One region of the Streptomyces doebereineriae genome, then DNA from elsewhere that is predicted to be linked to it. Evidence: predicted binding sites of a transcription regulator. Region 1 holds the regulator's gene; the other holds the start of a gene.
The links. The regulator HrcA, encoded in region 1, represses chaperone genes, less so after heat shock. The targets are predictions, from matches to a motif close to TTNGCACTCNGNNNNNCNGAGTGCNAA.
Positions count from the first base shown of each region.

Region 2: groES (co-chaperone GroES) is a predicted target of HrcA. The motif match lies at 4,878-4,904, and genes of this name have one in related genera.

Region 1 covers NZ_JAVREZ010000009.1:291,748-306,669, forward strand. The annotation lists gene RNB18_RS26540 (5-dehydro-4-deoxyglucarate dehydratase) at 1-296, opposite strand, end outside; gene RNB18_RS26545 (IclR family transcriptional regulator) at 455-1,237, shown strand; gene RNB18_RS26550 (MFS transporter) at 1,425-2,609, shown strand; gene RNB18_RS26555 (adenosine deaminase) at 2,616-3,617, opposite strand; gene RNB18_RS26560 (ribonuclease Z) at 3,638-4,543, opposite strand; gene RNB18_RS26565 (histidine triad nucleotide-binding protein) at 4,550-4,903, opposite strand; gene RNB18_RS26570 (S41 family peptidase) at 4,937-8,152, opposite strand; gene RNB18_RS26575 (hypothetical protein) at 8,198-8,731, opposite strand; gene RNB18_RS26580 (VOC family protein) at 8,890-9,282, opposite strand; gene RNB18_RS26585 (16S rRNA (uracil(1498)-N(3))-methyltransferase) at 9,302-10,051, opposite strand; gene RNB18_RS26590 (nitronate monooxygenase) at 10,048-11,124, opposite strand; gene dnaJ (molecular chaperone DnaJ) at 11,289-12,428, opposite strand; gene hrcA (heat-inducible transcriptional repressor HrcA) at 12,429-13,445, opposite strand; gene RNB18_RS26605 (MBL fold metallo-hydrolase) at 13,596-14,324, shown strand; gene RNB18_RS26610 (DUF3097 domain-containing protein) at 14,359-14,922, shown strand, end outside.
Region 2 covers NZ_JAVREZ010000021.1:49,456-64,377, reverse strand. The annotation lists gene RNB18_RS41080 (YciI family protein) at 127-483, shown strand; gene RNB18_RS41075 (RNA polymerase sigma factor) at 587-1,795, shown strand; gene RNB18_RS41070 (class I SAM-dependent methyltransferase) at 1,817-2,992, opposite strand; gene RNB18_RS41065 (polysaccharide deacetylase family protein) at 3,122-4,024, shown strand; gene RNB18_RS41060 (polysaccharide deacetylase family protein) at 4,021-4,848, shown strand; gene groES (co-chaperone GroES) at 5,049-5,357, shown strand; gene groL (chaperonin GroEL) at 5,470-7,095, shown strand; gene RNB18_RS41045 (ester cyclase) at 7,176-7,865, opposite strand; gene RNB18_RS41040 (SDR family NAD(P)-dependent oxidoreductase) at 7,931-8,704, opposite strand; gene RNB18_RS41035 (MOSC domain-containing protein) at 8,756-9,424, opposite strand; gene RNB18_RS41030 (LysR family transcriptional regulator) at 9,505-10,401, shown strand; gene RNB18_RS41025 (WhiB family transcriptional regulator) at 10,454-10,780, opposite strand; gene RNB18_RS41020 (response regulator transcription factor) at 11,162-11,773, shown strand; gene RNB18_RS41015 (sigma-70 family RNA polymerase sigma factor) at 12,085-12,672, shown strand; gene guaB (IMP dehydrogenase) at 12,822-14,324, shown strand; gene RNB18_RS41005 (GuaB3 family IMP dehydrogenase-related protein) at 14,431-14,922, shown strand, end outside.

The sequences.
Region 1 (14,922 bases):
AGCGCGTCCGCGCCCGCCTCCTCGGCGATCCGGGCGAACCGAACGGCCTGCGCCCAGCCGTAGCCGGTTCCGGCGACGACGGGCAGCCGGCCGCCGGCCTCCTCGACCGCGATGGTGACGACCTGCCGGTACTCGTCCTCGTCCAGCGAGAAGAACTCACCGGTGCCGCAGGCAGGGAAGAGCGCGCCGGGGCCGGTGGCGATCTGGGCGGCGACGTGGGCGCGGAAGCCGTCCGGGTCGAGGGTGCCGTCGTCGTGGAAGCTCGTGAGCGGGAACGACAGCACGCCGCGTGCCATGCCGTCCCGCAGGCGTCGGGCCGTGTCCGGGTCGAGGGTCACCCTCGGTCATCTCCCCATGTAGACAATATCTACGTATGAAGATGAAGGTTAGATACGCGAATCCCGTCCGTCAATGGGTCCGGCGCGGAGTTCGACAGGCCGATTACCATCGGCGCATGTCAGAGACAGGTGGCGTCCGCGAGGTGAAGTCGGCGGCCCGCACGGTCGAACTCCTCGAACTGCTGGCCGCGCGCGGCGACCGCCCGGCACGGCTCCAGGAGCTCGCGGACGCGCTGGCGGTGCCGCGCAGTTCGATGTACGCGCTGCTCCAGACCCTGATCTCGCGCGGCTGGGTCCGCACCGACGTCACCGGCTCGCTCTACGGCATCGGCATCCACGCCCTGCTCACCGGCACCAGCTATCTGGACTCCGACCCGCGCGTGCGGGTCGTACGGCCGTATCTGGACGAGGCGTCCCAGGCGCTGGGCGAGACGATCCACATGGGCCGGCTCGACGGCCGGGACGTGGCCTATCTGGCGACGCGTGAGTCGCACGAATACCTGCGGACGATCAGCAGGGTGGGCCGCCGGCTGCCCGCGCACGTCGGCGCGCTGGGCAAGGCGCTGCTGGCCGAGTGGCCCGACGAGAGGCTCCCCGGGGGACCGTACGAGGCACTCACCCCGAACTCCCACACCACCCGCGAGTCCCTGCTGGCCGACCTCGCCGAGGTCCGCGCGCGCGGCTACTCGATCGACCGCGAGGAAGGTGTCCTCGGCATCGTCGGCTTCGGGTTCTGTCTGCGCTACGACTCCCCCGCGCAGGACGCCATCAGCTGTTCGGTCCCGGTAGCCCGTCTGACGGCGGAACACGAGCAGCAGATCATCGCGGTGATGCGCGAGATCAGAGGCAAGATCGAGGCGACGGCGCCGGGTGCGAGCGGCGCCCCCAGTTGGCGTTAGGCGGGCATTGGGGGGCGCTCGTCTACCCGGCTTCCCTCACCCCAAACGGAACGTGATCCACATCACGCAGCCTGGGCTTTTTCCGCAACCGCGTGCTTGATACAAATTCTTCGCGCGTTCCTGTCCGTCGACGGCCTGCGCCAACCCCCTTCTTGAGCCGCTTCTTTCGCATGCCCTGGGAACGCCCGTGTTCGCCCGCACCACCTTGCCCTGGCCCCTCGTTGCCCTTTTCACGGCCGGGTACCTCGCCCCCTACCTCCTCCCGACCACCGTCGGCAGGCTCGACTCGGGGCTTCCGCTCACCGCCACCGAGGCGGGTGCGGTCGGCAGCGCGCTGCTGCTGAGTTCGGCGGCGGCAGGCTTCCTGCTCGCCTCCCGCGTCGACCGTGCCGGCCCCCGCACCCTCGCCCGCATCGGCCTCACCCTCGCCGTCCTCGGCTACGGCGGCGCCGCCCTCGCCCACGCCGTCCCGGCCGTCGTCATGGGCGCGCTGATCGGCGGCTTCGGATCCGGTACGTCGACGGCGGTGGCCGCCACCGGCATCGCCGCCCAGCCGGACCCGCACCGCACCACCACGGTCGGCCTCCTCGGTGTCTCCGCACTGGCGGGCGCCGTCTACCTGACCGTCCCCCACCTGGGCCCGGGGCACGGCCAGCCCTTGGCCGCGATCGCCCTCACCGCGCTGGCGGTCTGGCCCCTGACGGGCCGTCTCCCCCTGGCCACCGCCCCCATCCGAAGCCGGGAGACGCGCGCCCCGCTCCCCCACCTCCGTGCTGGCCTCCTCCTCGCCGGCACTCTGCTCTGCTGGTCCCTCGCCCAGAACGCCCTCTGGGGCGTCAGCGGCCGCATCGGCCTCACCCAGGCCCACCTCTCCGAGGCGACGGTCGGCGCGGTCTTCGCGATCGCCCTCGGCGCGGGCCTGCTGGGCGTCGTCGGCGCGGGCGCCCTGGGCCCACGCCTCGGCCGCGCGCTCCCCATCGGCGGCGGCACCGTCCTCATCGCCGCCTGCATCACCCTCAGCGCCTCCGCGACCGACCTGACGTCCTTCGCGTCCGGCGAGATCGCGTGGAACACGCTCTACCCGATCGTCCTGTCGTACGTCATCGGCCTGGCTGCCTCCCTGGACCCCCGCGGCCGCTGGGCGGTCCTGGTCGGCTCGGCATCCTCGCTGGGCACGGCAGCGGGCCCGCTGACCGGCAGCCTGCTGGCCACGCGGGCCGGCTTCCCGGCGATGGGCACGGTCCTGGCCGTCGGCCTGCTGCTGATCGCCGTACCGATGACGGCGGTGGCAATGGGCGCGGGCAGGCGCACGCTGCCGGTGGTGGAAATCCCGGTGGAGACCCAGGCGTACGACAAAGCAACGGCCGCATAGTTGCCTTCAGGGGCGCGGGGAGAACTCGTACGCGTCAACTTCCGCAAGGTACCGAGCCCGCAGCTCCTCATCGTGCTCCAGGAAGGACGCGAGGAAGGAGTTGCGGGCCAGCTCCCGCAACCGTTCCTCGCCCAGGCCCAGCGCCGAGTGCACCGCGTCGAAGTTGTCCCCCGCATACCCCCCGAAGTACGCCGGGTCGTCGGAGTTCACCGTGCAGAGCAACCCGGCGTCCAGCATCGCCGGCAACGGATGGTCGGCGAGCACATCGACCGTACGGAGCCGCACGTTGGACAACGGACACAAGGTCAGCGGAACCCGGTCCCGTACCAGCCGCGCGACCAGCTCCGGAGACTCCATGCACCGCAGTCCATGGTCGATCCGCTCCACCCCGAGCACGTCCAGCGCCTCGACGATGTACTCCGGCGGCCCCTCCTCCCCGGCGTGCGCCACCCGCCGCAGCCCCAGCGCCGCCGCGGCCTCGTACACCTCGCGGAACTTCACCGGAGGATGCCCCACCTCGGCGGAGTCGAGCCCCACACCGACGATCCGGTCGAGATACGGCTTGGCGGCCTCGAGGGTCTCGAGAGCGGACTGCGCGGACTCGTCCCGCAGGAAGCACATGATCAGCTGCGTGGAGACGCCGTGCACGTCCTCGCTGCGGGCCAGCGCCCGCCACAGCCCCTCGACGACCGTCCCCATCTCCACGCCCCGCGCGATGTGCGCCTGCGGGTCGAAGAAGATCTCCGCGTGCCGCACCCCCTGTGCTGCGGCCCGGGCGAGATAGGCGTTCGCCAGGTCCTCGAAGTCCCGCTCGGTGCGCAGGACGGCCATGAGCTCGTAGTACAGGTTCAGAAAGGACTGGAGGTCCTCGAACCGGTACGCCTTTCGGAGCGCGTCCGTGTCGGCGTACGGCAGCTCGACGCCGTTGCGCGCGGCCAGCTCGAAAGCCAGCTCCGGCTCCAGGGTGCCTTCGATGTGCAGGTGCAGTTCAGCTTTGGGGAGGGACATCAAAGCATCGTACGGCTGCTTTATCGCCGTTTCGGAACCGGGACCCGCAGGAGGTCGTGGGCCACGGTCAGCTCGCCCTGGTAGCCGGCCGCCCGCGCCTGCCGCTCGAACTCCTCCGGTTCGGAGTACCGCTGACTGAAGTGCGTGAGCACGAGATGCCGTACGCCGGCGTCGCGGGCGACCCTCGCGGCCTGACCGGCGGTCAGGTGGCCGTGCTCCACGGCGAGTTGCTCGTCCTCGTCCAGGAAGGTCGACTCGATGACAAGCAGGTCGCAGCCGTCCGCGAGGGCGTGGACGCCGTCGCAGAGGCGGGTGTCCATGACGAACGCGAACCGCTGGCCCCGGCGGTTCTCGCTGACGTCGTCGAGGGAGACGCCGTTCAGGGAGCCTTCCCTCTGGATCCGGCCGACGTCGGGCCCCTTGATGCCGTGCGCGGCGAGGCGGTCCGGGAGCATGCGGCGGCCGTCGGCTTCCGCGAGGAGATAGCCGTAGGACTCGACGGGATGGGAGAGCTTGCGGGCCCGGAGGGTGTAGCCGCCGGTGCGCGCGACGACCCCGTCCTCGGCGACCGGTGCCTCGGTGAGCCGGACGGTCTCCCGGTACGCCGTCGCGTACCGCAGCCGCTCGAAGAAGCGCTGCCCCGACTTCGGGTAGTGGGCGGTGACCTCGTGCGGGACCCGGTCGAGGTTGATGCGCTGGATCACGCCCGCGAGGCCGAGGGAGTGGTCGCCGTGGAAGTGGGTGACACAGATCCGGTTGAGGTCGTGGGCGGCGACCCCGGCGCGCAGCATCTGACGCTGGGTGCCCTCGCCGGGGTCGAAGAGGATGCCCTCGCCGTCCCACCGCAGCAGGTAGCCGTTGTGGTTGCGGTGCCTTGTGGGGACCTGGCTGGCTGTGCCGAGGACGACCAGTTCACGTACGGACACGGTGGGTTATCCGGGCGGCCAGTGCAGGCCGCGGCCGCCGATCACGTGGGCGTGGGCGTGCCAGACGGTCTGGCCGGCGCCGCTGCCGGTGTTGAAGACCGTGCGGTAGCTCTCCAGCTTCTCGTCGTCGGCGACGGCCTGGGTCTCGCGAAGGACGTCGGCGGCGAGCTCGGGCGCGGCGGCGGCGAGCACCGCGGCGGTCTCGTAGTGGGCCTTGGGGATCACCAGGACGTGGGTGGGAGCCTGGGGGTTGATGTCCCGGAAGGCGACGGTGGTGTCCGTCTCCCGGATGATCGTCGCCGGGATGTGGCCTTCGACGATCTTGCAGAACAGGCAGTCGCCCTGGGGTTCCCCTGGCATGGTGTTCCTTTCGCCTCGGATCTCGGGGGCATCTTAGTCAGGCAGAGTCGGCGGAATCTTGGCAGGACTGCTCTCCAGTGCCTCCAGAGCGATCCGCACCGCCTCGTCCAGCTGCGCGTCCCTGCCGGCCGCGTAGTCCTGCGGCCGCTGCACGACCTCCACGTCCGGGTCCACTCCGTGGTTCTCCACACCCCACTCGTAACCCTCCAGCCAGAACGCGTACTTGGGCTGGGTGATCAGCGTGCCGTCGACCAGGCGGTAGCGGCTGTCGATGCCGATGACCCCACCCCATGTGCGCGTTCCCACCACCGGGCCGATGCCCAGCGCCTTGATCGCCGCGTTGACGATGTCGCCGTCGGAGCCCGAGAACTCGTTCGCCACCGCCACGACAGGACCGCGCGGCGCGTCCCTCGGGTAGCTGTAGGCGCGCATGCCGCGCGGCAGCGCCCAGCCGACGATCCGGCGGGCCAGCTTCTCGACGACCAGCTGGGAGGTGTGGCCGCCGCGGTTCTCCCGGACGTCGACCACGAGCCCCTCGCGGGCCACCTCGACCCGCAGGTCGCGGTGGATCTGGGCCCAGCCCGGGGCCTGCATGTCCGGGACGTGCAAATACCCCAGCCGCCCGGCGGACTTCTCGTGGACGTAGGCGCGGCGGTCGGCGACCCAGGCGTGGTAGCGCAGGGGTTCCTCGTCGGAGATCGGTACGACGACCGCGTGCCGCAGCTCGCCGCCGCCGGACGGGGAGATGGTGAGCTCGGTCGGTTTGCCCGCCGTGCCGACCAGGAGCGGGCCGGGGCCCGTGACCGGGTCGACCGGGTGGCCGCCGACCGCGACGATCGCGTCCCCGGCGCGGACCGCGACGCCGGGTGCGGCGAGCGGGGAGCGGGCGTCGGGGTCGGAGGTCTCGGTCGGCAGGATGCGGTCGATGCGCCACTGTGCCGCCCCCTGGGGGCCGTCCTCGTGGCGGGTGATGTCGGCGCCGAGCAGACCCTGGCGGGGGCCGTGGCCGTGGCCGCCGCGGGGGGTGACGTAGGCGTGGGAGGTGCCGAGTTCGCCGTGCACCTCCCAGAGGAGGTCGACGAGGTCGTCGTGGGTGGCCAGCCGGTCCAGGACGGGCCGGTAGCGGTCGAGCACGCCGTTCCAGTCGACACCGCTCATGTCCGGACGCCAGAAGTGGTCGCGCATGATGCGGCCGGTCTCCGCGTACATCTGGCGCCACTCGGCCGACGGGTCGACGGTCTGGCGGATGCGGCCGAGGTCGACGCTGATGTTCGTGTCACTGTCGTCGTCGTTCGAGGCACGGCGGTCGCTCGGTACGACCTTCAGGCGGCCGTCGGTCCACAGCAGGACCCGCTTGCCGTCGCCGCTGACGGCGAAGTGGTCGGCATCGGCGGCGAGATGCTCGAGGCGCTGCTGGGCGAGGTCGTAGCGCTGGAGGTCGGTCTTGGGGTCGGGGTCGTCCGGGGTGGCCCGGGAGGAGCCGAGGACGCCCTGGACGGGGTGGCGCAGCCACAGCACGCCGTCCTTGGCCGCGCGGAGGTTGGAGTAGCGGCCGGCCTCCACCGGGAAGGGCACGATCCGGTCGGCGAGGCCCTCGAGGTCGATACGGGTGGCCGGGGTGCCCTCGCTGTCGGGGGTCTCGTCCTTGTCGGGGGCCTCGAAGGGGCGGCCGTGACGCTGCGGGCCGAACGGGGAGGGGGTGGTCGCGGCCAGCGTGATCAGGTGCGGGCGGTCGCCGACCACGAAGGCGAGGTCGAAGACGTGCTCGTCGTAGACCGGGTCGAAGGAGCGGTTGGACAGGAAGGCCAGGTGCTTGCCGTCGAGGGTGAAGGCGGGGGCGTAGTCCTGGAAGCGCAGCGGGGTCGCCTCGGTGACCGACAGGTCGGTGGTGTTGGCGAGGCGGAGCTGGCAGAGCGGGGCGGGGCCGGGGTGCGACCAGGCGAGCCAGGCCGAGTCGGGCGAGAAGGTCAGCCCCCGTACGTCGCCGTCCTCGCTGCGGTCGACCTCGCGGACCTCGCCGGTCTCCCGCTCGACGAGCAGCACGCGGCCGTCGTGCGCGGCGACCGCGGCCCGGCTGCCGTCGGGGGCCATGGCGAGACCCAGGACGCGGCCGAGCTGTCCCGCGGCGAGGCGGCGCGGAGTGGCGCCGGGAGCGAGGCCGGTGGCGGGCGCGAACTCCAGGGCGTCGTCGCCCTCCGCGTCCGTCACCCACACCACCCACTCCTCGCCCTCCGTGCGGAAGGTGCGCGGCAGCCGGGCCCGGACGCCGGGTTCGGCGGCGAGCGCGCGGGCCGGCCCCGAGCGGTGGGTGACCCAGTGGACGGCCCCGCGCACCGCGACCGCGCTGCCGCGCGCGGTGTGGTCGGGGGCGGCCGAGCCGAACCAGCGGGAGGCGTCCACCGGGAACGGCTGCCGGTCGGCACGCTGTCCGCCGAGCCGGACCTCCAGGCGGCGCGGTTCGGCGCCGTCGAGGTCGTCGAGGATCCACAGCTCGCCGGCCGAGGTGTAGACGACCCGGGTGCCGTCGCCTGCCGCGTGCCGGGCGTAGTAGCCGTCGAGGGGGGTGTGCCGTCGCAGGTCGGAGCCGTCGGCGAGGGAGGAGTGGACGGCCCCGGTGCCCTCGTGGTCCGAGAGGAAGGCGATCCGGTCGCCCGCCCACACGGGGTACTCCAGGTTTCCGTCCAACTCCTCATGCAGGCGTACGAATTCGCCGTCGCCCTCGGGATCGATCCACAGCTTGCCCGCCGTACCGCCCCGGTACCGCTTCCACCAGGCCGCCTCCCGGCCCATGGGCGCGGAGAGGATCACGGTCGCCGGTCCGTACGCGACCTGGCCGACGGGCCCGTACGGCAGGGTGGTGCCGGGGCCGCCGTCGAGCGGGACGGTGTGTGCCCAGCTGCGGCGCAGGCTGGCCTGGCCGTGGGTGGTGATCGCGAGGACCTCGCCGTCCGGGGTCCAGCCGCGCACCTGGGTGCGTGCACTGCCCCAGTGGGTCAGCCTCCTGGAGGGTCCGCCGTCGACCGGGGCTATGTGCACCTCGGGGGCGCCGTCGCGGGCGGAGGTCCAGGCGACGGTGGTGCCGTCGGGCGAGATACGGGGATGGGTGACCGGCACGTTGTCCGCGCTGACCCGCCAGGCGCGCCCACCGTCGAGCGGCGCGATCCACACGTCGTCCTCGGCGGTGAAGGCCACCAGCTCGCCCTGCAGATGCGGAAACCGGAGATATGCAGACGTCGCAGGCTGTGTCACCCGATCACCCTATGCACGGGCGGTCCCCGTGCACAGAGGTTTCGATCACTTGCCGTCGGGCCAGCACTGGGGGTCGTTCTGGCACCAGATCGTCTTCGTGACGGTCACGGTGACGGTCGGACCGGGCTGTCGCGGGTTGTTGACCGGCGGGGTGGGAGTGGCATTGCAGTCGCCGAGCCCCTCCACGTGGAACCACTGCTTGCCGCCGACGGTGGCGGTGAGGTCTCCGCGCACACACGCGCCGCTGACGGTCCGGGTCACCTTGCCCTTGACGGTGATGTCCTTGCCGTCCCGTGTCTTGCCGTCGCAGTCGACGGTGGCGACGGTGTTCACGCTGGAACTCGGTGTCCGGTCGCCGTTGTCGTACGAGGCCGTGCAGGTCAGCCAACTCACGTCGGCCTTCTGCCGGTTCAGCTCCTTGGTGACCAGCTGGTCGGTGGTGTACGACACGGTCGCGGAGCTGACCACGCCGGTCGGATCACACGCGGCGACCCCGCCCACGGCCAGCACGGCAACCCCGATCACACCCGCTACTCGCACCCCGCGCGGCCGACGCCAGTTCCGTCTCAACGCCACCATGGAGGGCAGCCTGCCACTGTCCCGCCCGGGACGGTAGGGCGCATACGGCCACCTGCGCGCCGGTCGAGGACGAGCGAGGGGGATCGACGAGGCGACGGACCGCGGACTCCTGGCCAGTGCAGCCGAGTTGGACGGCTGGGACCTGTTCGACGCGGTGCTCAGGCGCGCAGCAGCAGCCACTCCTGCAGCTCCACCAGGTTGCCCTCCGGGTCCTTGAGGTGGGCGACGCGCATCCGGTCCGTCATCGGGGACGGGCCGTGCAGCAGGGTGGCACCGCGGGACGCGATCTGCTCGCAGTAGGTGTCCAGGGCGTCGACGCGGAGCACGACCAGGGAGCGGTGGCCGGTGGCCGTGTCGCCCAGTTCGCCGAGGACCGCCGCCATCATCGACCGGTCCTGCAGGGCGATGCCCGCCGAGCCGGTGGCGGGGCTGAACTTCTCGTACGGCCCGCCCTTCGCCCCCGACTGGGGCTTGAGGCCTAGGACCTCGGCGTAGAAGCGGTAGCAGGCGGCGAAGTCGGTGACGAGCAGGCGTACTTGGGCGAGTTCCACAGCCGTCCTTCCAGGGGGGTCAGGACCAGCGGCCGGTGCGGCCGAGGAGCAGTGCGGTCGCCGCGGTTCCGGCGGTCGAGGTACGCAGCACGGTGGGCCCGAGGACGTAGGCACGCGCGCCGGCCTCCTCGAAGAGCGCCAACTCGTCCTTGGCGACGCCTCCTTCGGGGCCGACGACCAGCACGATCTCACCCTCGTCGGGGAGTTCGGCGGTGGCCAGCGGCTCGCTGCCGCGGTCGAAGTCGGAGTGGAGCACGGCGGCGAAGTCGGCTTTGGCGAGAAGTGCGGCAACCTGTTTGGTCGTCGCAGCGTCCGCGACCTCCGGGAAGCGGACCCGGCGGGACTGCTTGCCGGCCTCGCGGGCGGTGGCCCGCCACTTGGCGAGCGCCTTCAGGCCCCGGTCGCCCTTCCACTGGGTGATGCAGCGGGCCGCCTGCCAGGGCACGACGGCGTCGACGCCGACTTCGGTCATGGTCTCGACGGCGAGTTCACCGCGGTCGCCCTTGGGGAGGGCCTGGACGACGGTGATACGGGGCTGGGCCTGAGGTTCCTCGGCCACCGAGTCCAGCTGGACGATCAGCCGGTCCTTGCCCTCGGTGCCGAGCACGACACAGTCGGCCCAGCGCCCGGCCCCGTCGGTGAGGATGACGTCCTCGCCGGGCTGGAGCCGCTTCACGGAGACGGCGTGGCGGCCTTCGGCGCCGTCGAGGACGTAGCGTCCGCCGCCGCCCGTGTCGAAGTGCTCGACCACGAACACCGGTGCGGTCATCGCGGGTCCCCCGTGCCTGACAACGCTGTCCTGACCGCGTCGAGTTCGGCGGCGAGTATCTCCACCAGCTGCCCCGCGGGCAGCTCGCGTGCCATCCGGTGCCCCTGGCCCGCCCACAGCGCCATGCCCTGCGGGTCCTTGGCCTTGGCGGCGGCCTTCCTGAGCGGGGCGGTGAGGTGGTGGACCTCGGGGTAGGCGGCGGGCGCGTACGGTCCGTGCTCGCGCAGGAAACGGTTGACCAGGCCACGAGCCGGTCTGCCGGAGAAGGCGCGGGTCAACTCGGTGCGGACGTACAGGGGGTTGGTCAGCGCCTGCTTGTGCACGTCGTGGGCGCCGGACTCGTGTGTGGCGAGGAACGCCGTGCCGAGCTGGGCCGCGCTCGCGCCCGCGGCGAGGACGGCGGCGATCTGGCTGCCGCGCATGATGCCGCCGGCGGCGACGATCGGGATGGTCACCGTCTCCCGGATCTGGGCGACGAGGGAGAGGAGTCCGAGACCGGAGCCGTCCTGCTCGGGGAGGTCCCGGTGGGTGCCCTGGTGCCCGCCGGCCTCCACGCCCTGCGCGATGACGGCGTCGGCGCCCGCGTACTGCACGGCGAGGGCCTCTTCGGGGGTGGTCGCGGTGACGAGGGTGAAGGTGCCGGCGCGGCGCAGCGACTCCAGGGTCTCGCTGCTCGGGATGCCGAAGTGGAAGGAGGCCGCCGGCACGGGGTTGTCGAGGAGTACGGCGAGTTTGGCGTCGTACCCGTCGTCCCGGCCGCTGTCGGGGTCGCCCAGCTCGGTCTCGTACCAGGTGGCCTCGCCGGCGAGCTGATGGGCGTAGACCTCGACGGCCGCCGGGTCGGCATACTCGGGTTGCGGCATGAACAGGTTGACCCCGAAGGGCAGCCCGGTCAGCCCGCGCAGCTGCTTGATCTCCTGGTACAGCCCGTCGGCCGTCTTGTACCCGGCTGCGAGGAACCCGAGCCCGCCCGCCTCGGACACGGCGGCGGCGAGCCGCGGCACGGAGACGCCGCCCGCCATGGGGGCCTGCACGATCGGATGACGGAAGAGACCGGTCAGCGCGGAGGACATGACGGCATGTTGTCACGTCCTCCGAACAAGTCCGAATCGGGCCTTCGACAGCTCACGTACGACCGTTGAACGCGTCCTTCAACCGGGAGAACAGCCCCTGCTGCCCCGGCTGACTGTGTCTGCCCGGGGGACGACCCCCGGACCCCCGGCAGTCGTCCCACAGCTCACGTACGGCCGTTGAACGCATCCTTCAACCGGGAGAACAGCCCCTGCTGCCCGGGCTGGAACTGCCCCGTGGGCCGTTCCTCGCCGCGCAGCTTCGCCAGCTCGCGCAGCAGGCGCTCCTGCTCGGGGTCCAGCTTGCTCGGGGTCTGGACCTCGACGTGGACGATGAGGTCGCCCCGGCCGCCGCCGCGCAGGTGGGTGACGCCCCGGCTGTGCAGCGGGATCGACTGGCCGGACTGGGTACCGGGCCGAATGTCGACCTCCTCCATGCCGTCCAGCGTCTCCAGCGGCACCTTCGTGCCGAGCGACGCCGCCGTCATCGGGAGCGTGACCGTGCAGTGCAGATCGTCGCCGCGCCGCTGGAACTGCGAGTGCGGGAGTTCGTGGATCTCGACGTAGAGGTCACCGGCGGGACCGCCACCGGGACCGACCTCGCCCTCACCCGCGAGCTGGATCCGCGTGCCGTTGTCCACACCGGCCGGGATCTTCACGGTCAGCGTGCGGCGCGAGCGGACCCGGCCGTCGCCGGCGCACTCCGGGCACGGGGTCGGGACCACGGTGCCGAAGCCCTGGCACTGCGGGCACGGCCGGGACGTCATGACCTGGCCCAGGAAGGACCGCGTCACCTGCGACACCTCACCGCGACCGCGGCACATGTCACACGTCTGAGCGGAGGTCCCCGGCGCCGCGCCCTCACCGCTGCAGGTGGTGCAGACGATCGCCGTGTCGACCTGGATGTCCTTCGTGGTGCCGAAGGCCGCCTCGTCGAGCTCGATCTCGAGACGGATCATCGCGTCCTGGCCGCGCCGGGTGCGCGAGCGCGGACCCCGCTGCGACGCCGTACCGAAGAACGCGTCCATGATGTCCGAGAAGTTCCCGAACCCACCGGCCCCGAAGCCGCCCGCGCCACCGCCGCCGGCCTGCGAGAGCGGGTCGCCACCGAGGTCGTAGACCTGCTTCTTCTGCGGGTCCGACAACACCTCGTAGGCGGCGTTGATCTCCTTGAACCGCTCCTGGGTCTTCGGATCCGGGTTGACGTCCGGGTGCAGCTCGCGTGCGAGCCGACGGAACGCCTTCTTGATCTCATCCTGCGACGCGTCGCGGCGCACGCCGAGAACGGCGTAGTAGTCCGTGGCCACTTACGACTCCGCCAGGATCTGTCCGACGTACCGTGCCACTGCGCGTACCGCTCCCATCGTTCCCGGGTAATCCATGCGGGTCGGTCCGACCACGCCGAGCTTGGCGACTGCCTCGTTGCCCGAACCGTAGCCGACCGACACCACTGAAGTGGAGTTGAGTCCCTCGTAGGCGTTCTCGTGACCGATGCGTACGGTCATGCCCGAATCCCCCGCCTCGCCAAGGAGTTTGAGGAGGACGACCTGCTCCTCCAGAGCCTCCAGGACGGGCCGGATGGTGAGGGGAAAGTCATGTCCGAAGCGGGTGAGATTGGCGGTGCCGCCGATCATCAGCCGCTCCTCGTTCTCCTCGACGAGTGTCTCCAGGAGAGTGGAGAGCACTGTCGTGACCGTACCCCTGTCCTCGACGTCGAAGCCTTCGGGCAGGTCCTCGACCAGTCGCGGCACATCGGCGAACCGCCGCCCCGCGACCCTGCTGTTGAGCCGGGCCCGCAGATCGGCCAGCGAGGCCTCCCCGAAGGGCGCCGGGCAGTCGACCATGCGCTGCTCGACCCGGCCGGTGTCCGTGATCAGCACGAGCATCACGCGCGCGGGGGCGAGCGAGAGCAGTTCCACATGCCGCACGGTCGAGCGGGTCAGGGACGGGTACTGCACGACGGCGACCTGCCGGGTCAGCTGCGCGAGCAGCCGCACGGTCCTGGCCACGACGTCGTCGAGGTCGACCGCGCCGTCGAGGAAGTTCTGGATGGCGCGCCGCTCCGGCGCGGTCATCGGCTTGACGCCCGCCAGCTTGTCGACGAACAGCCGATAGCCCTTGTCGGTCGGGATCCGCCCGGCACTGGTGTGCGGCTGGGCGATGAACCCCTCGTCCTCCAGGGCCGCCATGTCGTTGCGGACGGTCGCCGGGGAGACGCCGAGGTTGTGCCGCTCGGTCAGGGCCTTCGACCCGACCGGCTCCTCGGTGCCGACATAGTCCTGGACGATGGCGCGCAGCACCTGGAGCCTGCGTTCACTCAGCATCGCGCACACCTCCAGAAGTCGTTCCCTTGGCGCCTCGCCTGGCACTCTGTCCGTCCGAGTGCCAGCGCTCCCCGGCCAGTGTACGGCGGTGGGGTAGTCCCTGGGCAAGGCTGGTCCCGGCGTGACGGGTTGTAGGGCTAGCGTCGCGGTATGACGGTGACTTGGGAAGAGCTGGGGTGGGAGCGGGTCGCGACCGGGGTGGGGCGGTGCCGGCTGCCCGGCTGGGACTGCACGGCGGGCCTGGTGATCGGCGAGGGGACGGCCCTGCTGATCGATTCCGGCTCCGGCCTCGCGGAGGGCGCCCGCCTGCGCGCACAGGCCGAGGAACTCGCCGGCCAACGTGTGACCCATCTCGCGCTCACCCACCCCCACTTCGATCATGTCTTCGGGGCGGCGGCGTTCGCTGGCGCGGAGGTGTTCGGCGCGGTGGGCGTGGAGACGGTGCTGAGGGGACGGCTGGGCCGCGCGGAGCTGCGGGCGGACGCGCTGCGCAACGGACTGGCCCCGGAGGTGGCCGACGAGGCGGTGGACGCCCTCGTCTCGCCCCGGCACCACGTCTCCGGCGAGTGGACGCTCGACCTCGGCGGCGGCCGCCAGGCGCTGCTGGCGAACGTCGGCCCCGGCCACACGGCCCACGACCTCGCCGTCCTCGTCCCCGGCTCCCCGGAGGTCGTCTTCTGCGGCGACCTGGTCGAGGAGTCGGGCGAACCGCAGGCCGGCCCGGACGCCGTACCGTCGCACTGGTCCGCCGCGCTGGACCGGCTGCTGGACCTGGGCGGCGAGGACGCGCTGTACGTGCCCGGTCACGGAGCGGTGGTGGACGCGGCGTTCGTCCGGGCGCAGCGGGACGCGCTCGCGGCCCGCTTCGGCGTGTCGTGATGACTCCCGAGCCGCTTCTCCTATCGTCATCCGAATGCGCCAGTACTCCGCCGACCTGACCCCTCCGTGGAAGAAGCCCAAGGCGGTGCCGGAGGTCCCCGCCGAGCCCGGCCTGGTGGTCGAGGAGCCGGGGACGGGCTTCTGCGGAGCGGTGATCCGCTGCGAGGCGGGCACGGTGACGCTGGAGGACCGCTTCGGCAAGCACCGGGTGTTCCCGCTGGAGCCGCGCGGTTTCCTCCTGGAGGGCCGGGTGGTGACGCTGGTGAAGCCGTCGGGCGCTTCGGGCGCTGCTGTACGACCCACCCGTACCGCGTCCGGCTCGGTGGCCGTCCCCGGCGCCCGCGCACGCGTGGCCCGCGCGGGCCGTATCTACGTCGAGGGCCGCCACGACGCGGAGCTGGTGGAGAAGGTCTGGGGCGACGACCTGCGCATCGAGGGCGTGGTCGTGGAGTACCTGGAGGGCGTGGACGACCTCCCGTCGATCGTGGCCGAGTTCGCGCCGGGCCCGGACGCCCGCCTCGGCGTCCTGGTCGACCACCTGCTCCCCGGCACGAAGGAGTGGCGCATCGCACAGGAGGTGACGAGCGAACACGCCCTG
Region 2 (14,922 bases), on a different contig from region 1:
TCAGGTCAGGGCCCCGGGAAAAAATCTCCGAAGAAATCCGCGGAGTCTGTCGATCCCGGCCTCTCCCGATCGACGCACTGGTGAGAGGCCGGGAAGGACCGGCCCCGTAGCGACCGAGGAGTCACCATGCCGCGTTACCTGTCGATGGTCCAGATCGACGAGAAGACCGCCCCCGCCGAGGGCCCCAGCGACGCGCTGATGCAGCGGATGGGCGAGCTGATCGAGGAGATGACGAAGGCCGGGGTGCTGCTGGACACCGCCGGGCTGACGCCGACCGCGCAGGGGGCGCGGGTGCGGTGGGAGAAGGGGGAGCTGTCGGTGACCGACGGGCCCTTCACCGAGGCGAAGGAGGTCGTCGGGGGGTACGCCATCGTCCAGGCCAAGGACATGGCCGAGGCGATCGAGTGGACCAAGCGCTTCCTGAAGGTGCACGAGGAGCACTGGACGGTCACCTGCGAGGTGCGGGAGATCGCGGAGGGCTGAGCCGCTTCCTTGGCTGCGGGGCCGTACGGGTGTCGAATGGGGGGTTGTGACCTCACAGCCCCCCGAAGCCGACGCCCGCGCCTCCGTCGAGATCGTCTTCCGCATGGAGTCGCCGCGCATCATCGCCGGTGTCACCCGTGTCGTCAGGGACGTCGGCATCGCCGAGGAGCTCGCCCAGGACGCCCTGGTCGCCGCGCTGGAGCAGTGGCCGCGCGACGGCGTCCCCGACAACCCGGGCGCCTGGCTCATGGCCATCGCGCGCAGACGGGCCGTGGACCTGGTCCGGCGCCGGGAGAACTACGCCCGCAAGCTGGCCGAGATCGGCCGGGACCTGTCGGAGACCGCCCCGCCGGAGGAGCCGTCCGACCCCGAGGACATCGACGACGACCTGCTCAGGCTCGTCTTCACCACCTGTCACCCGGTGCTGTCCGCCGAGGCCCGCACCGCCCTCACCCTGCGGCTGCTCGGCGGCCTGACCACCCCCGAGATCGCCCGCGCCTTCCTCGTCCCGGAGGCGACGGTCGCCCAGCGCATCGTGCGCGCCAAGCGGACCCTCGCCACGAAGAACATCGCCTTCGAGGTGCCCTACGGCCCCGACCGCGAGGCCCGCCTCGGTTCCGTCCTGGACGTCATCTACCTGATCTTCAACGAGGGATACGCGGCCACGGCGGGCGACGACTGGCTGCGCCCCTCCCTGTGCGAGGACGCCCTGCGGCTGGCCCGCCTGCTGTCCGCCCTCATGCCCAAGGAACCCGAGGTGCACGGCCTCGCGGCCCTGCTGGAGTTCCAGGCCTCGCGCACGGCCGCCCGCACCGGACCGCGGGGCGAACCGGTCCTCCTCAAGGACCAGCACCGCAGCCGCTGGAACCGCATGCTCATCGCCCGCGGCATCAAGGCCCTGGGCCGCGCGGACGCCACGGCCGCGGGCGCCCCCGGCCCCTACGTCCTCCAGGCCGCCATCGCCGCCTGCCACGCGCACGCGTACTCCTACGACGAGACCGACTGGCCGGCCATCGCCACCCTCTACGCCCTGCTCGCCGCCCGCGCCCCCTCCCCGGTCGTCGAACTCAACCGCGCGGTCGCCGTCTCGATGGCCGAGGGACCGGGCCCGGCCCTGGAGATCGTCGACGCCCTCACCGACGAACCCGCCCTGGCCGACTACCACCTGCTGCCGAGCGTGCGCGGCGATCTCCTGGCCCGCCTCGGACGTACGACGCAGGCACGGGCCGAGTTCGAGCGGGCGGCCGCGCTGACCCGCAACGAACGCGAGCGGGAACTGCTGCTGGACAGGGCGCGGGAGTGCGGTCAGTGATCCGTTGTCACCTGGAGCCGCTCACGTAAGCCCCGCCGGCCGTCCCAGCAGCATGGTCGGCGCTCCCGCGACCCGGGTCAGGAACACGGTCACGGAGTGCGGCCCCTGCGGCTTCGGAAGCGCCTTGCGCCGCAGCTCCTCCGGCTCGACGGCCGACCCCCGCTTCTTCACGGTCAGGATCCCGACCTCCCGCTCCCGCAGCAGCGCCTTCAACTTCTTCACGTTGAAGGGAAGTCGGTCGGTGATCTCGTACGCCGTGGCGTACGGGGTCGCGTGCAGCGCGTCCGCGGTGACGTAGGCGATGGTGGGGTCGATCAGCCCGCCGTCGAGCTCCTCGGCCGCCTCGGCCACCAGATGGGCCCGGATGACGGCGCCGTCGGGCTCGTACAAGTACCGCCCCACGGAACGGACTTCGGGGTCGGGGAGCCCCCGGCCGAGCAGGGTCCGCGGTCCCGGCAGCAGCGTGGCCCGGACGGCCCCCGGCGCGGTGCCGAACCACAGCACCGCCTCCTTCACGTCCCCGCCGTCGGAGATCCACTCCGCCTCGGCCTCCGCCGGAACCGCCTCGTGCGGAATGCCGGGCGCGACCTTCAGCGCGGCGTGCGGGGCCTTGAGAGCCGCCCGGACCGCCCACGACAGGGGCGGCGAGTAGGCCTCCGGATCGAAGATGCGGCCACGCCCGCCCCGCCTCGCCGGATCCACGAACACGGCGTCGTACGAGGCCGTGTCCACCTCCGTGACGTCCGCCTCCCGTACGTCGATCAGGCCGGCGAGTCCCAGTGCGTCCGCGTTCGCCCGCGCGGCCGCCGCCGTCAGCGGATCCCGGTCCACCGCGAGGACCCGGATGCCGGCCCGGGCCAGCGCGATCGCGTCCCCGCCGATCCCGCAGCACAGGTCGGCGACGGAGGTGACGCCCAGTGCCCGCAGGCGCTCCGCGCGGTATGCCGCCACGCTGGCCCTTGTCGACTGCTCGACCCCGTTCGGCGTGAAGAACATCCGCTCCGCGTCCTCGGCCCCGAACTTGGCCGCCGCCCGCTGCCGCAACCGGGCCTGGCCGAGCGCCGCGGAGACGAGTCCGGCGGAATGCCCGCGGCGCAGCCGGGTGGCGACGGCGAGTTCGTCGGCGGGGGCGGTGCCGCGCACTTCGTCGAGGAGGGCACGGCCCTCGGGGGTGAGGAGGGGGGCGAGGTCGTTCACCGGGTCATTGTGGGCCAGTCGGTGGACGGTCCGCTTCCGGCGGCGGTGTCGGCCCGGGTGCGATGCCGTGACCTGCAAGGATCCGGCCTCATGGGAACGGTAGGACAAAAGTATAAAAATGGTGCGTTGATGGTGTCGGTGTCGATCCGTGGCGGCCTCGTCCTCCTGGCAGTGGCCGCCCTGGTCTCCGGCTGCGCCGGCCCGGCCGGGACCGGCGTACGGCCGCAGCAGCCCCTCAACGCGCCCCCGGCCCCCGCCGCCGACCTCCAGGCCGACAAGACCCGTATCCGGGCCGCCCGGCTCCGCGCCGAGCAGACCCGGATCTCCGCCGCCAGGCGCTGGGGCCTGAAGAAGGTCCCGCTGACGGCCCCGCCGGCGCCCGCGGTCAAGCCCCGCATCACCACCCGCCACGGCTTCGAGGTCGACGGCCACCGGGAGAAGGGGCTGCCACCGGTCTTCACCACGGTCCCCACCGAACAGAAGATCGTCTTCCTCACCATCGACGACGGCGCCGAGAAGGACCCCGCGTTCCTGCGGATGATGAGCGAACTGAAGATCCCGTACACCGCCTTCCTCAGCGACTACCTGGTCAAGGACGACTACGGCTACTTCGCGAGGATGCGGGACAGGGGGGTCGTACTGAACAACCACACGCTCCACCACCCCTACCTGCCCGCGCTGTCGTACGCCCGCCAGCAGCGCGAGATCTGCGGGATGCAGGACGTCATCGAGAAGCGGTTCGGCGCGCGGCCCACGCTCTTCCGCCCGCCCTACGGCAACTACAACGAGGACACCCTGCGCGCGGCCAGGTCCTGCGGCATCAAGTACGCGCCCCTCTGGAACGAAGAGGTCTTCGTCGACCACTGGGAGTACCGCGAGTGGGACCAGGACATCCACCCGGGCGACATCGTGCTCAGCCACTTCCGGGGCCGCAAGGACTGGAAGGGCACGATGCCCGACATGGTCCGCCGCTTCCTGAACAGGATCACGGCCGAGGGGTACGCGGTGGCCCGTCTCGAGGACTACCTGTGAGAGCGCGGGCACTGGTCGCCGGGGGGCTGGCGGCCGTCCTGCTCACCGGCTGTGCCCAGTCCGTCGATCCCATCGAACGGCTGGGCAAGAAGGCGGCGCAGCGGGTGGGGTCGTACGGACCGGACGGACCGGACGGACCGGACGGACCGGGCGGGGCGAGCAGGGCGGACGGACGGCCGTACCGCCATTGGGGTCTCCTGGCCCCGCTGCAGGCGCCCCCGCGGGCGGCGGCGCGCGCGGCGGTGCGCCGGGGCGGCCTGCCGCCGGTCGTGAGACGTGTCGGGACGTCCGACAAGGTCGTCTTCCTCACCTACGACGACGGTGCCGAAAGGGATCCGCGGTTCGTCGACATGGTCCGTGAACTGCGGCTGCCCGTCAGCATGTTCCTCACGGACAGCGTCGTCGGCCCCGGGTACGGCCACTTCGCGCGCCTCCAGTCGGTCGGCGCGAGCATCCAGAACCACACCCTCGACCACCCCGCCCTGCGCGGGCTGCCGTACACCGGCCAGCGCGCCGAGATCTGCGGCCAGCAGGAGAAGGTGCGGTCCCGCTTCGGGATCCGGCCGCGGCTGTTCCGGCCGCCCTACGGCACGTACGACCGCACGACCCTGCGCGCGGCGGCCGACTGCGGGCTCTCCGCGGTCGTGCTGTGGAGCGTGTCGGGGGAGGGCGGCGCGCCGCAGCGGCCGCTGCGGGCGGGAGACATCGTCTCGGTGGCATCGGGGGAGGCGACGGGGCCGACGCTGACGGAACGGACGACGAGGGTGCTGCGGGAGATCGAGCGGCGCGGGCTGACGGTGGGGCGGCTGGAGGACTATCTGTAGGCGCTCCGGCGGCGCCGCCGGAGACGCGATTGGCACTCCGCTTGACCGAGTGCTAATCACGGTCATAGTCTCGGGTCTGGCACTCCCCCCTGGAGAGTGCCAACACAGCGACGGGCAGGTCCGGCACCCGCGACGACGGATCCACCTGGTCGCCACCTCAGACAGTCAACCCCGTGATCTCCGAAGGGGGAGGTCGGATCGTGACGACCACCAGCTCCAAGGTTGCCATCAAGCCGCTCGAGGACCGCATTGTGGTCCAGCCGCTCGACGCCGAGCAGACCACCGCCTCTGGCCTGGTCATCCCGGACACCGCCAAGGAGAAGCCCCAGGAGGGCGTCGTCCTGGCCGTGGGCCCGGGCCGCTTCGAGAACGGCGAGCGCCTGCCGCTCGACGTCAAGACCGGCGACATCGTGCTGTACAGCAAGTACGGCGGCACCGAGGTGAAGTACAACGGCGAGGAGTACCTCGTCCTCTCGGCTCGCGACGTGCTCGCGATCATCGAGAAGTAATTCACCCAAGCATTTCTTTGAGCTGCGCCCCTGGCCCCCGCGACCACTAACAAGCCGGGCGCCCGGGGCGCAGTCTCTTTTCACCTAGATTTCCGAGAGGGCTCACGCTCCCATGGCGAAGATCCTGAAGTTCGACGAGGACGCCCGTCGCGCCCTCGAGCGCGGCGTCAACAAGCTTGCCGACACGGTCAAGGTGACGATCGGCCCCAAGGGCCGCAACGTCGTCATCGACAAGAAGTTCGGCGCTCCCACCATCACCAACGACGGTGTCACGATCGCCCGTGAGGTCGAGATCGATGACCCGTACGAGAACCTCGGCGCCCAGCTGGTGAAGGAGGTGGCGACCAAGACCAACGACATCGCGGGTGACGGCACCACCACCGCCACCGTGCTGGCCCAGGCGCTGGTCCGCGAGGGCCTGAAGAACGTCGCCGCGGGTGCCTCCCCGGCCGCCCTGAAGAAGGGCATCGACGCCGCGGTCAAGGCCGTGTCCGAGGAGCTCCTCGCGACCGCCCGCCCGATCGACGAGAAGTCCGACATCGCCGCCGTCGCCGGTCTGTCCGCCCAGGACAGCCAGGTCGGCGAGCTCATCGCCGAGGCGATGGACAAGGTCGGCAAGGACGGTGTCATCACCGTCGAGGAGTCCAACACCTTCGGTCTGGAGCTGGACTTCACCGAGGGCATGGCCTTCGACAAGGGCTACCTGTCGCCCTACATGGTCTCCGACCAGGAGCGTATGGAGGCCGTCCTCGACGACCCGTACATCCTGATCAACCAGGGCAAGATCTCCTCGATCCAGGACCTGCTGCCGCTGCTCGAGAAGGTCATCCAGTCGGGTGCCTCCAAGCCGCTGCTGATCATCGCCGAGGACGTCGACGGCGAGGCCCTGTCGACCCTGGTCGTCAACAAGATCCGCGGCACCTTCAACGCGGTCGCCGTCAAGGCCCCCGGCTTCGGTGACCGCCGCAAGGCGATGCTCCAGGACCTGGCGGTCCTCACCGGCGCCACGGTCATCTCCGAGGAGGTCGGCCTCAAGCTCGACCAGGTCGGCCTGGACGTGCTCGGCACCGCCCGCCGCGTCACCGTCACCAAGGACGACACCACGGTCGTCGACGGTGCCGGCGACTCCTCCGAGGTCACGGGCCGCGTCGCCCAGATCAAGGCCGAGATCGAGAACACCGACTCCGACTGGGACCGCGAGAAGCTCCAGGAGCGCCTCGCGAAGCTGGCCGGCGGCGTGTGCGTGATCAAGGTCGGCGCCGCCACCGAGGTGGAGCTGAAGGAGAAGAAGCACCGTCTGGAGGACGCCATCTCCGCGACCCGCGCCGCGGTCGAGGAGGGCATCGTCTCCGGTGGTGGCTCCGCTCTGGTCCACGCCGCCAAGGTGCTCGAGGGCGGCCTCGGCAAGACCGGCGACGAGGCCACCGGTGTCGCCGTCGTCCGCAAGGCCGTCGTCGAGCCGCTGCGCTGGATCGCCGAGAACGCCGGCCTCGAGGGCTACGTCATCACCGCCAAGGTCGCCGAGCTCGACAAGGGCCAGGGCTTCAACGCCGCGACCGGCGAGTACGGCGACCTGGTCAAGGCCGGCGTCATCGACCCGGTCAAGGTCACCCGCTCCGCCCTGGAGAACGCCGCCTCCATCGCCTCCCTCCTCCTGACGACCGAGACCCTGGTCGTCGAGAAGAAGGAAGAGGAGGAGCCGGCCGCCGGTGGTCACGGCCACGGCCACTCCCACTGAGCCCAGCGCTCGCAAGGAGGCCCCCGTTCCCTCAGAGGGAACGGGGGCTTTCCCCTTCGCGGGTCACAGGGACCGGGCCGTCATTCTCCGAGCACCCCCAGCTGTTCCATCAGCCCCGCACGGTCGTACTGCCACCAGCCCTCGCAGATCCGCCCGTCCCGGAACCGGTGCCAGGTGGTCCCGGTCATCGTCACGTTCTGCCCGCTCGCCGGGATCCCCACGAACTCGCCGGTGTGCTTGCCGGCCCAGGTCCAGCGGGTGCACACCCGGTCGTCCTGGGCGATCTGATCGTCCACCCGGAAGGTGAAGGCGAAGGCCCGCCGCCACCCTTCGTACTCCTCGCGCGCGCCCGCAAGCCCCAGATCGTCCGGATTGGCCGGATCGTGGTCCATGTAGTCGTCGGTGAACCGCTCGAACAGCTCCGCCGTCCCGGCCCGCCCGGCGTGCTCGAAGAACTCCCGCGCGACGGCCGGGTTGAGCTGCTCGTCCCGCACCACGTCCAGATCGGTGAAGGTCGGCGTCTCGTCACACAGCGCGAGCATCCCCTGGAAGATCCGCTCCGTCTCCGGCAGCCCCGAATTCCGCATCGCCTCCTCGTACGACGGAAACTCCACGATCTCGACGAAGTGCGACGCGTCGGACCGGTCCTTGCCGACCACCGCATGCGTCGCGGTCCGCTTCCCCTTGGTCTGCTCGACCCATGTGTCCATCAGCCGGTCCATCTCGTCGAAACGGCTGGTCCTGCAGTCGATGAGCTGTACGAACGTCATCTCGACCTCGCCTCCGGCCCCCCTGGGTCCGGTTCCAACAGCACCATTGTCCGCCTTTTCGGGCCCTACTGCGGCCCGTACTTCCGCCCCGTCCTGGACGTGATCCCGCCCAACAACCCCCGCGGCGCCACCTTCACCAACCCCATGAGCGCCTTGTAACGCGGGTCCGGGATCGACAGGGTCTTGCCGCGGGACAGGTCGGTGAGGGCCGCTGCGACCAGCTTGTCCGCGTCGAGCCACATCCAGCCGGGGATGTTGTCCGTGCCCATCCCGGCCCGCTGGTGGAACTCGGTCCGCACGAACCCCGGGCACAGGGCCATCAGCCGGACCCCGCTCCCCGCCAGATCCCTCGCGGCACCCTGCGTGAACTGCACGACCCACGCCTTCGAGGCGCCGTACGTCCCACGAGGCACGAACGCGGCCACCGACGCGACGTTCACGACACCCCCGCGCCCCCGCTCCCGCATCGCCTCCGTCGCCGCCGACGTCAGTCGCAGCACCGCCTCGCAGTGCACCTTGAGCATCTTCAGCTCGTCGGCCATGGAGACGTCGAGATAGCGGCCCTTGTTGCCGAAGCCGGCGTTGTTGACGAGGAGGTCGACGGGGGCCTTACGGTCGGACAGGCGGGCGGCGACCGCCTCGATGCCGGGGTCCGTGGCGAGGTCGGCGGTGAGGACCTCGGCCTCGATGCCGTGGCGGTCGTGGAGTTCGGTCGCCTGTTCCTGGAGCCGCTTGGTGTCGCGGGCCACCAGCACCAGGTTGTGCCCGTCAGCCGCCAGCCGTCGTGCGAACGCGGCACCGATGCCCGCGGTCGATCCCGTAATCAATGCCGTTGTCATGGCGCAAGGTTAATGACCGGGACCGACAGCGTCCGCTTGCGGAGGACGCCGTCAGGCGCCGTGCTTCTCCACATACTCCAGCGCCCACTTCCGCAGCTCCGGATGGAGTGCCTCACCCGCCGCCAGCAGCCGTGGCTGGAGCGGCCGTTCGGTGGTCATCGCCCGGAACGCCAGGGCGACCGTCACGTCGTGGTCCGGCCGGTGCACGATCTCGACCGGGTCCCCGGTCCGGATCTCGCCCGGCTGGATCACCCGCAGATACGCCCCGGGCGCGCCCCTCTGCGTGAACCGCTTCACCCACTGCTTCTCGTCCATGTGGCCCTGGAAGGTGCCGCACGGGATGCGCGCGCTCGTGACCTCGAGCACCACCTCGGGCCCGAGGCGCCAGCGCTCGCCGATCAGCGCGCCGGAGACGTCGATGCCCCGCGTCGTGAGGTTCTCGCCGAAGGCGCCGTTGGCCAGCGAGCGGCCCAGCTCGCCCTCCCACTCGTCCAGGTCCTCGCGCGCCATCGCGTACACGGCCTGGTCGTCTCCGCCGTGGTGCTGCTTCTTGCACACCGCGTCCCCGGCGAGCGCGCTCCCGCCGATGCCCTTGGGCCCGGGCGCGGCCACCCGCACGGGTCCGTCGACCGGCCGCTTGTCGATACCGGTGACACCCTCCGGGTTGTCCGTGTACGCGACGGCCTTGGCGCGGCCCAGATTCACCGACAGAAGCTCCATGGCGGCACGGTAGGGGACCGGGACCCAAAGGTGCCATGCATTATTCGTCGCCGTATCAAAGCAGGGCTTATCCTCGAAAGGTGATCGAGGCCCGACATCTCCGTGTTCTGCGTGCCGTCGCCGCGACCGGCTCCTTCTCTGCCGCGGGGCGTGAACTGGGCTGCACCCAGCCCGCCGTCAGCCAGCAGATGAAGGCCCTGGAGGCGTCCGTGGGCACGCCGTTGCTCATCCGCAGCGGACGCGAGATGCGGCTGACGCAGGCGGGCCAGGCGCTGGTGCGGCACGCCGCCGGGATCCTGGCGGGACTGACGGCGGCGGAGGAGGAGGTCGCCGCCATCGCCGGCCTGCGGGCCGGGCGGGTCCGGCTCGTCTCCTTCCCCAGCGGCAGTTCCACCCTCGTCCCCACCGCCCTCGCCGCCCTGCGCGCCGCCCACCCCGGCACCCGCGTCTTTCTGGAGGAGGCCGAACCCCCGCAGTCCGTCGGCCTGTTGCGGGAGGGCGACTGCGACATCGCGCTCGCCTTCCGGTACGAGGGGGCCGGGGGCGGGGACGAGTGGGACGACCTGGTCGTACGGCCCCTGCTGACCGACCGGCTCGTCGCCCTCGTACCGGAGCGGCACCGGCTCGCGCGCGCGGAGTCCGTGTCCATCGGGGAGCTCGCCGGAGAGTCGTGGATCGCCGGATGCCCGCGTTGCCGCGGCCAGTTGGTCGAGGTGTGCGAGGGCGCCGGCTTCACGCCCCGCATCGACTTCGCGACCGACGACTACCCGGCGGTCGTCGGCCTGGTGGGCGCGGGCCTCGGCGTCGCCGTCCTGCCCCAGCTCGCGGTCGAGTCCGTACGGCCACGGGGCGCGCGCACGGTGACGCTGGAACCGGCGGTCCGGCGGGAGATCGTCGCGCTCACGCTGCCCGACCTGGCCCAGGTGCCGGCGGTGGCGGCGACGCTGGAGCAACTGGCGCGCGCGGCCGACCGGTAGGCCGAAAAGAATGAAGGGCACGCGCGCGTGCCCTTCTAGGAGAAACGTTCCTTCAGTTGTTCGATGCGCCGCTTCCCACGGACGACGTGGACACCAGCCGGTGCCGCGCCCGCCCCATGAGCTCCTCGCGCTCGTCCTCGGTCAGCCCGCCCCATACGCCGTACGGTTCTCTCACCGCGAGCGCGTGCGCCGCGCACTGCGCGCGTACCGGGCACCTCATGCAGACCTCCTTGGCCGAGTTCTCGCGAGCGCTCCGGGCCGCACCGCGCTCGCCCTCCGGATGGAAGAAGAGCGAGCTGTCCACCCCGCGACAGGCGGCCAGGAGCTGCCAGTCCCACAGGTCCGCGTTCGGTCCGGGAAGGCGGGAGAAATCTGCCATTGCGTGACCCCTTGTAGCCGTTCTGGGCGGATACGGTGTCCACGACCGTACATCTACGATCTAAGGAGATGAAAATATGACTCATTGCGAATCTAGCCTCAGACACCAGGAAATGGGAAGAAAAGGGTCTGAATGGGGCATGGGTTGTGATGAAACGTTGTGGGTCCGCCGTGCATGTCTGCACCGTGTCCGGGCCCTCACGTAGAGTGCCGAAGACAGTGCACAGCCCCGTAACTCTTTCGGGTGACCGTCGTTGAGAGTGCGGAGGCGGTTGAAAACACAAGCGCTCGGACAGGCGTCCGAGTCGGTCGACCGCACAGGTGACGATTTCGTACCAGCCTGGAGGCTCAAGGTGACGTGCATCAGCTGCGGAGGACGGCCATGACATCCGTCCTCGTCTGCGACGACTCCCCGCTTGCCCGAGAGGCGCTCCGCCGCGCGGTCGCGACCGTGCCCGGCGTCGAGCGCGTGACGACCGCGGCCAACGGCGAGGAAGTCCTCCGCCGCTGGGGCGCGGACCGTTCGGACCTGATTCTGATGGACGTACGCATGCCCGGTCTGGGCGGCGTCGAGACCGTGCGGCGGCTGCTGTCCGCGGACCCCGGTGCGCGCATCATCATGCTCACGGTCGCGGAGGACCTCGACGGGGTCGCTCTCGCGGTGGCCGCGGGTGCCCGGGGCTACCTCCACAAGGACGCCTCCCGCGCGGAGTTGCGTGCCACGGTGACGCAGGCGCTCGCCGACCCGACCTGGCGGCTCGCCCCGCGTCGGCTGCGGTCGGCGGAGATGGGCGCGGCGCCCACTCTCACCGCGCGTGAGATCCAGGTGCTCGAAGGCATGAGTCACGGTCGCTCCAACGCGGAGATCGGGCGTGAGCTTTTTCTCTCCGAGGACACCGTCAAGACGCATGCTCGGCGGCTGTTCAAAAAGCTCGGTGCTTCGGACCGGGCGCACGCCGTCGCGCTCGGGTTCCGCTGGGGCCTGGTGCGTTGAGCGCCTCGCCGTAGTGAAGCCGCAGGTCGTTGGTGGCTGGTCGCGCCCGCGCGGCGGAGCCGTACATCGATGCAGCCCCGCGCCCCTGAAGGGGCGCGGTCGCGGGGTCGGCCGGGCAGTCCCGTCGGCGCCCGCTGCCTGTTTCGGCGCGGATGCCGCATCCTTGAGATGTGGAGTCTCTCGGGGACGAGTCGGTCGAGCGGAAGGGGAGGGCGCAGGGTATGAGTTCCGGCGCACCTGCTCATAACGCTTCGGTGCACAACAACCAGCGCGATGCCACGGATCCAACGACGCCAAGGCACCATGGACCGATGCGCGACGACGAGGCGGCTCATCCCCATGGGGCGATCGGTGCGCTCGTCCACAGTGCCGTGGAGGGAGACGAGCAGGCCACGCACGACCTGCTCGCCCATGTCCACCCGTTGGCCCTGCGCTACTGCCGCACCCGGTTGTCCCGTCTCCCGGGTGATGCCCGGCACTTCGTGGAGGACCTCGCGCAGGAGGTCTGCGTAGCCGTCCTCCTCGCCCTGCCGCGCTATCGCGACACCGGGCGCCCCTTCGAGGCGTTCGTCTTCGCCATCGCCGCGCACAAGGTCGCCGACCTGCAGCGCGCCGCCATGCGCCACCCCGGCTCGACGGCGGTCCCGTCCGACGAGATGCCGGAGCGGCCCGACGACTCGCTCGGCCCCGAGGAGCGGGCGCTGCTCAGCAGCGACGCCGAATGGGCCAAGAAACTGCTGGCCAACCTCCCCGAGAACCAGCGCGAGCTGTTGCTGCTGCGGATCGCCGTGGGGTTGACGGCGGAGGAGACGGGCCAGATGTTGGGAATGTCACCCGGTGCGGTCCGTGTGGCGCAGCACCGGGCGCTGAGCAGGTTGCGAGCGCTGGCCGAGCAGTAGGGCGCGCTCCTGAACGGGCGGCACGCCGCTTCCGTACGAACATACGAAGCCCGGAGCGGGGCCGAACCGTGGAATCCGTGGAATTTGCCACCCTTGCTTCCCGTTAGCATGGACATCCGCACCGATCAAGGCCATTTGGGGAAGGTGTCATGACTGCAAACGTCGACGGAGTGCCCGACAAATTCGCGACGCTCGGGCTGACCTACGACGACGTGCTGCTGCTGCCGGGAGCGTCCGCGGTGCTCCCGAACGCGGTCGACACCTCGTCCCGCATCTCCCGCAACGTCCGGGTCAACATCCCGCTGCTCTCGGCGGCCATGGACAAGGTGACCGAGTCCCGCATGGCCATCGCGATGGCCCGCCTCGGTGGCGTCGGTGTGCTGCACCGCAACCTCTCCGTCGAGGACCAGGTCAACCAGGTCGACCTGGTGAAGCGGTCCGAGTCGGGCATGGTCACCGACCCGATCACCGTGCACCCGGAGGCGACCCTCGCCGAGGCCGACGCCCTGTGCGCCAAGTTCCGCATCAGCGGTGTCCCGGTCACCGATCCGGCCGGCAAGCTCCTCGGCATCGTCACCAACCGTGACATGGCCTTCGAGTCGGACCGCAGCCGCCAGGTGCGCGAGGTCATGACGCCGATGCCGCTGGTCACCGGCCAGGTCGGCATCTCCGGCACCGACGCCATGGACCTGCTGCGCAAGCACAAGATCGAGAAGCTGCCGCTCGTCGACGACTCAGGTGTCCTCAAGGGCCTGATCACCGTCAAGGACTTCGTCAAGGCGGAGAAGTACCCCAACGCCGCCAAGGACTCCGAAGGCCGCCTCCTCGTCGGTGCCGCCGTCGGCGCCAGCCCCGAGGCCCTGGAGCGCGCCCAAGCGCTCGCCGAGGCCGGTGTGGACTTCCTGGTCGTGGACACCTCGCACGGCCACAACAGCAACGCCCTCAGCTGGATGGCGAAGATCAAGTCGAGCGTCGGCGTCGACGTGATCGGCGGCAACGTCGCCACGCGTGACGGCGCCCAGGCGCTGATCGACGCCGGTGTCGACGGCATCAAGGTCGGTGTCGGACCGGGCTCCATCTGCACCACGCGCGTGGTCGCCGGCATCGGCGTCCCGCAGGTCACCGCCATCTACGAGGCCTCCCTCGCCGCCCGTCCCGCGGGCATCCCGCTCATCGGCGACGGCGGCCTGCAGTACTCCGGCGACATCGGCAAGGCGCTCGCCGCCGGCGCCGACACCGTGATGCTGGGCTCGCTGCTCGCGGGTTGCGAGGAGTCGCCCGGCGAACTGCAGTTCATCAACGGCAAGCAGTTCAAGTCGTACCGCGGCATGGGCTCGCTCGGTGCCATGCAGTCCCGGGGCCAGGGCAAGTCGTACTCGAAGGACCGCTACTTCCAGGCCGAGGTCGCCGCCGACGACAAGCTCGTGCCCGAGGGCATCGAGGGCCAGGTGCCCTACCGCGGCCCGCTGTCCAGCGTCCTCCACCAGCTCGTCGGCGGGCTGCGTCAGACCATGGGCTACGTGGGCGCGGCCACCATCGACGAGATGGAGTCCAAGGGCCGCTTCGTGCGGATCACCTCGGCGGGCCTCAAGGAGAGCCACCCGCACGACATCCAGATGACGGTCGAGGCGCCGAACTACAGCCGTAAGTAGTCGCCACGCGCGCGTGAGGGCGGTCCCGGACCATCCGGGGCCGCCCTTGTCGTACCCGTCGGCGATACTGGAAGACGCTGAACGCATCAGGGAAAGGCCACACATCGTGACTGAGATCGAGATCGGGCGCGGCAAGCGCGGCCGCCGGGCGTACGCCTTCGACGACATCGCCGTCGTCCCCAGCCGTCGTACGCGCGACCCGAAGGAGGTCTCGATCGCCTGGCAGATCGACGCCTACCGCTTCGAGCTGCCCTTCCTGGCCGCCCCCATGGACTCGGTCGTCTCCCCGGCCACCGCGATCCGCATAGGAGAACTCGGCGGCCTCGGCGTCCTGAACCTCGAAGGCCTCTGGACCCGGTACGAGGACCCGCAGCCGCTGCTCGACGAGATCGCCGAGCTGGACGTGGAGGCCGCGACCCGGCGCCTGCAGGAGATCTACTCCGCCCCCATCAAGGAGGAGCTGATCGGCGCGCGCATCAAGGAGGTGCGCGACTCGGGTGTGGTCACCGCGGCCGCGCTCTCCCCGCAGCGCACGGCGCAGTTCTCCAAGGCAGTGGTGGACGCGGGCGTGGACATCTTCGTCATCCGCGGCACGACG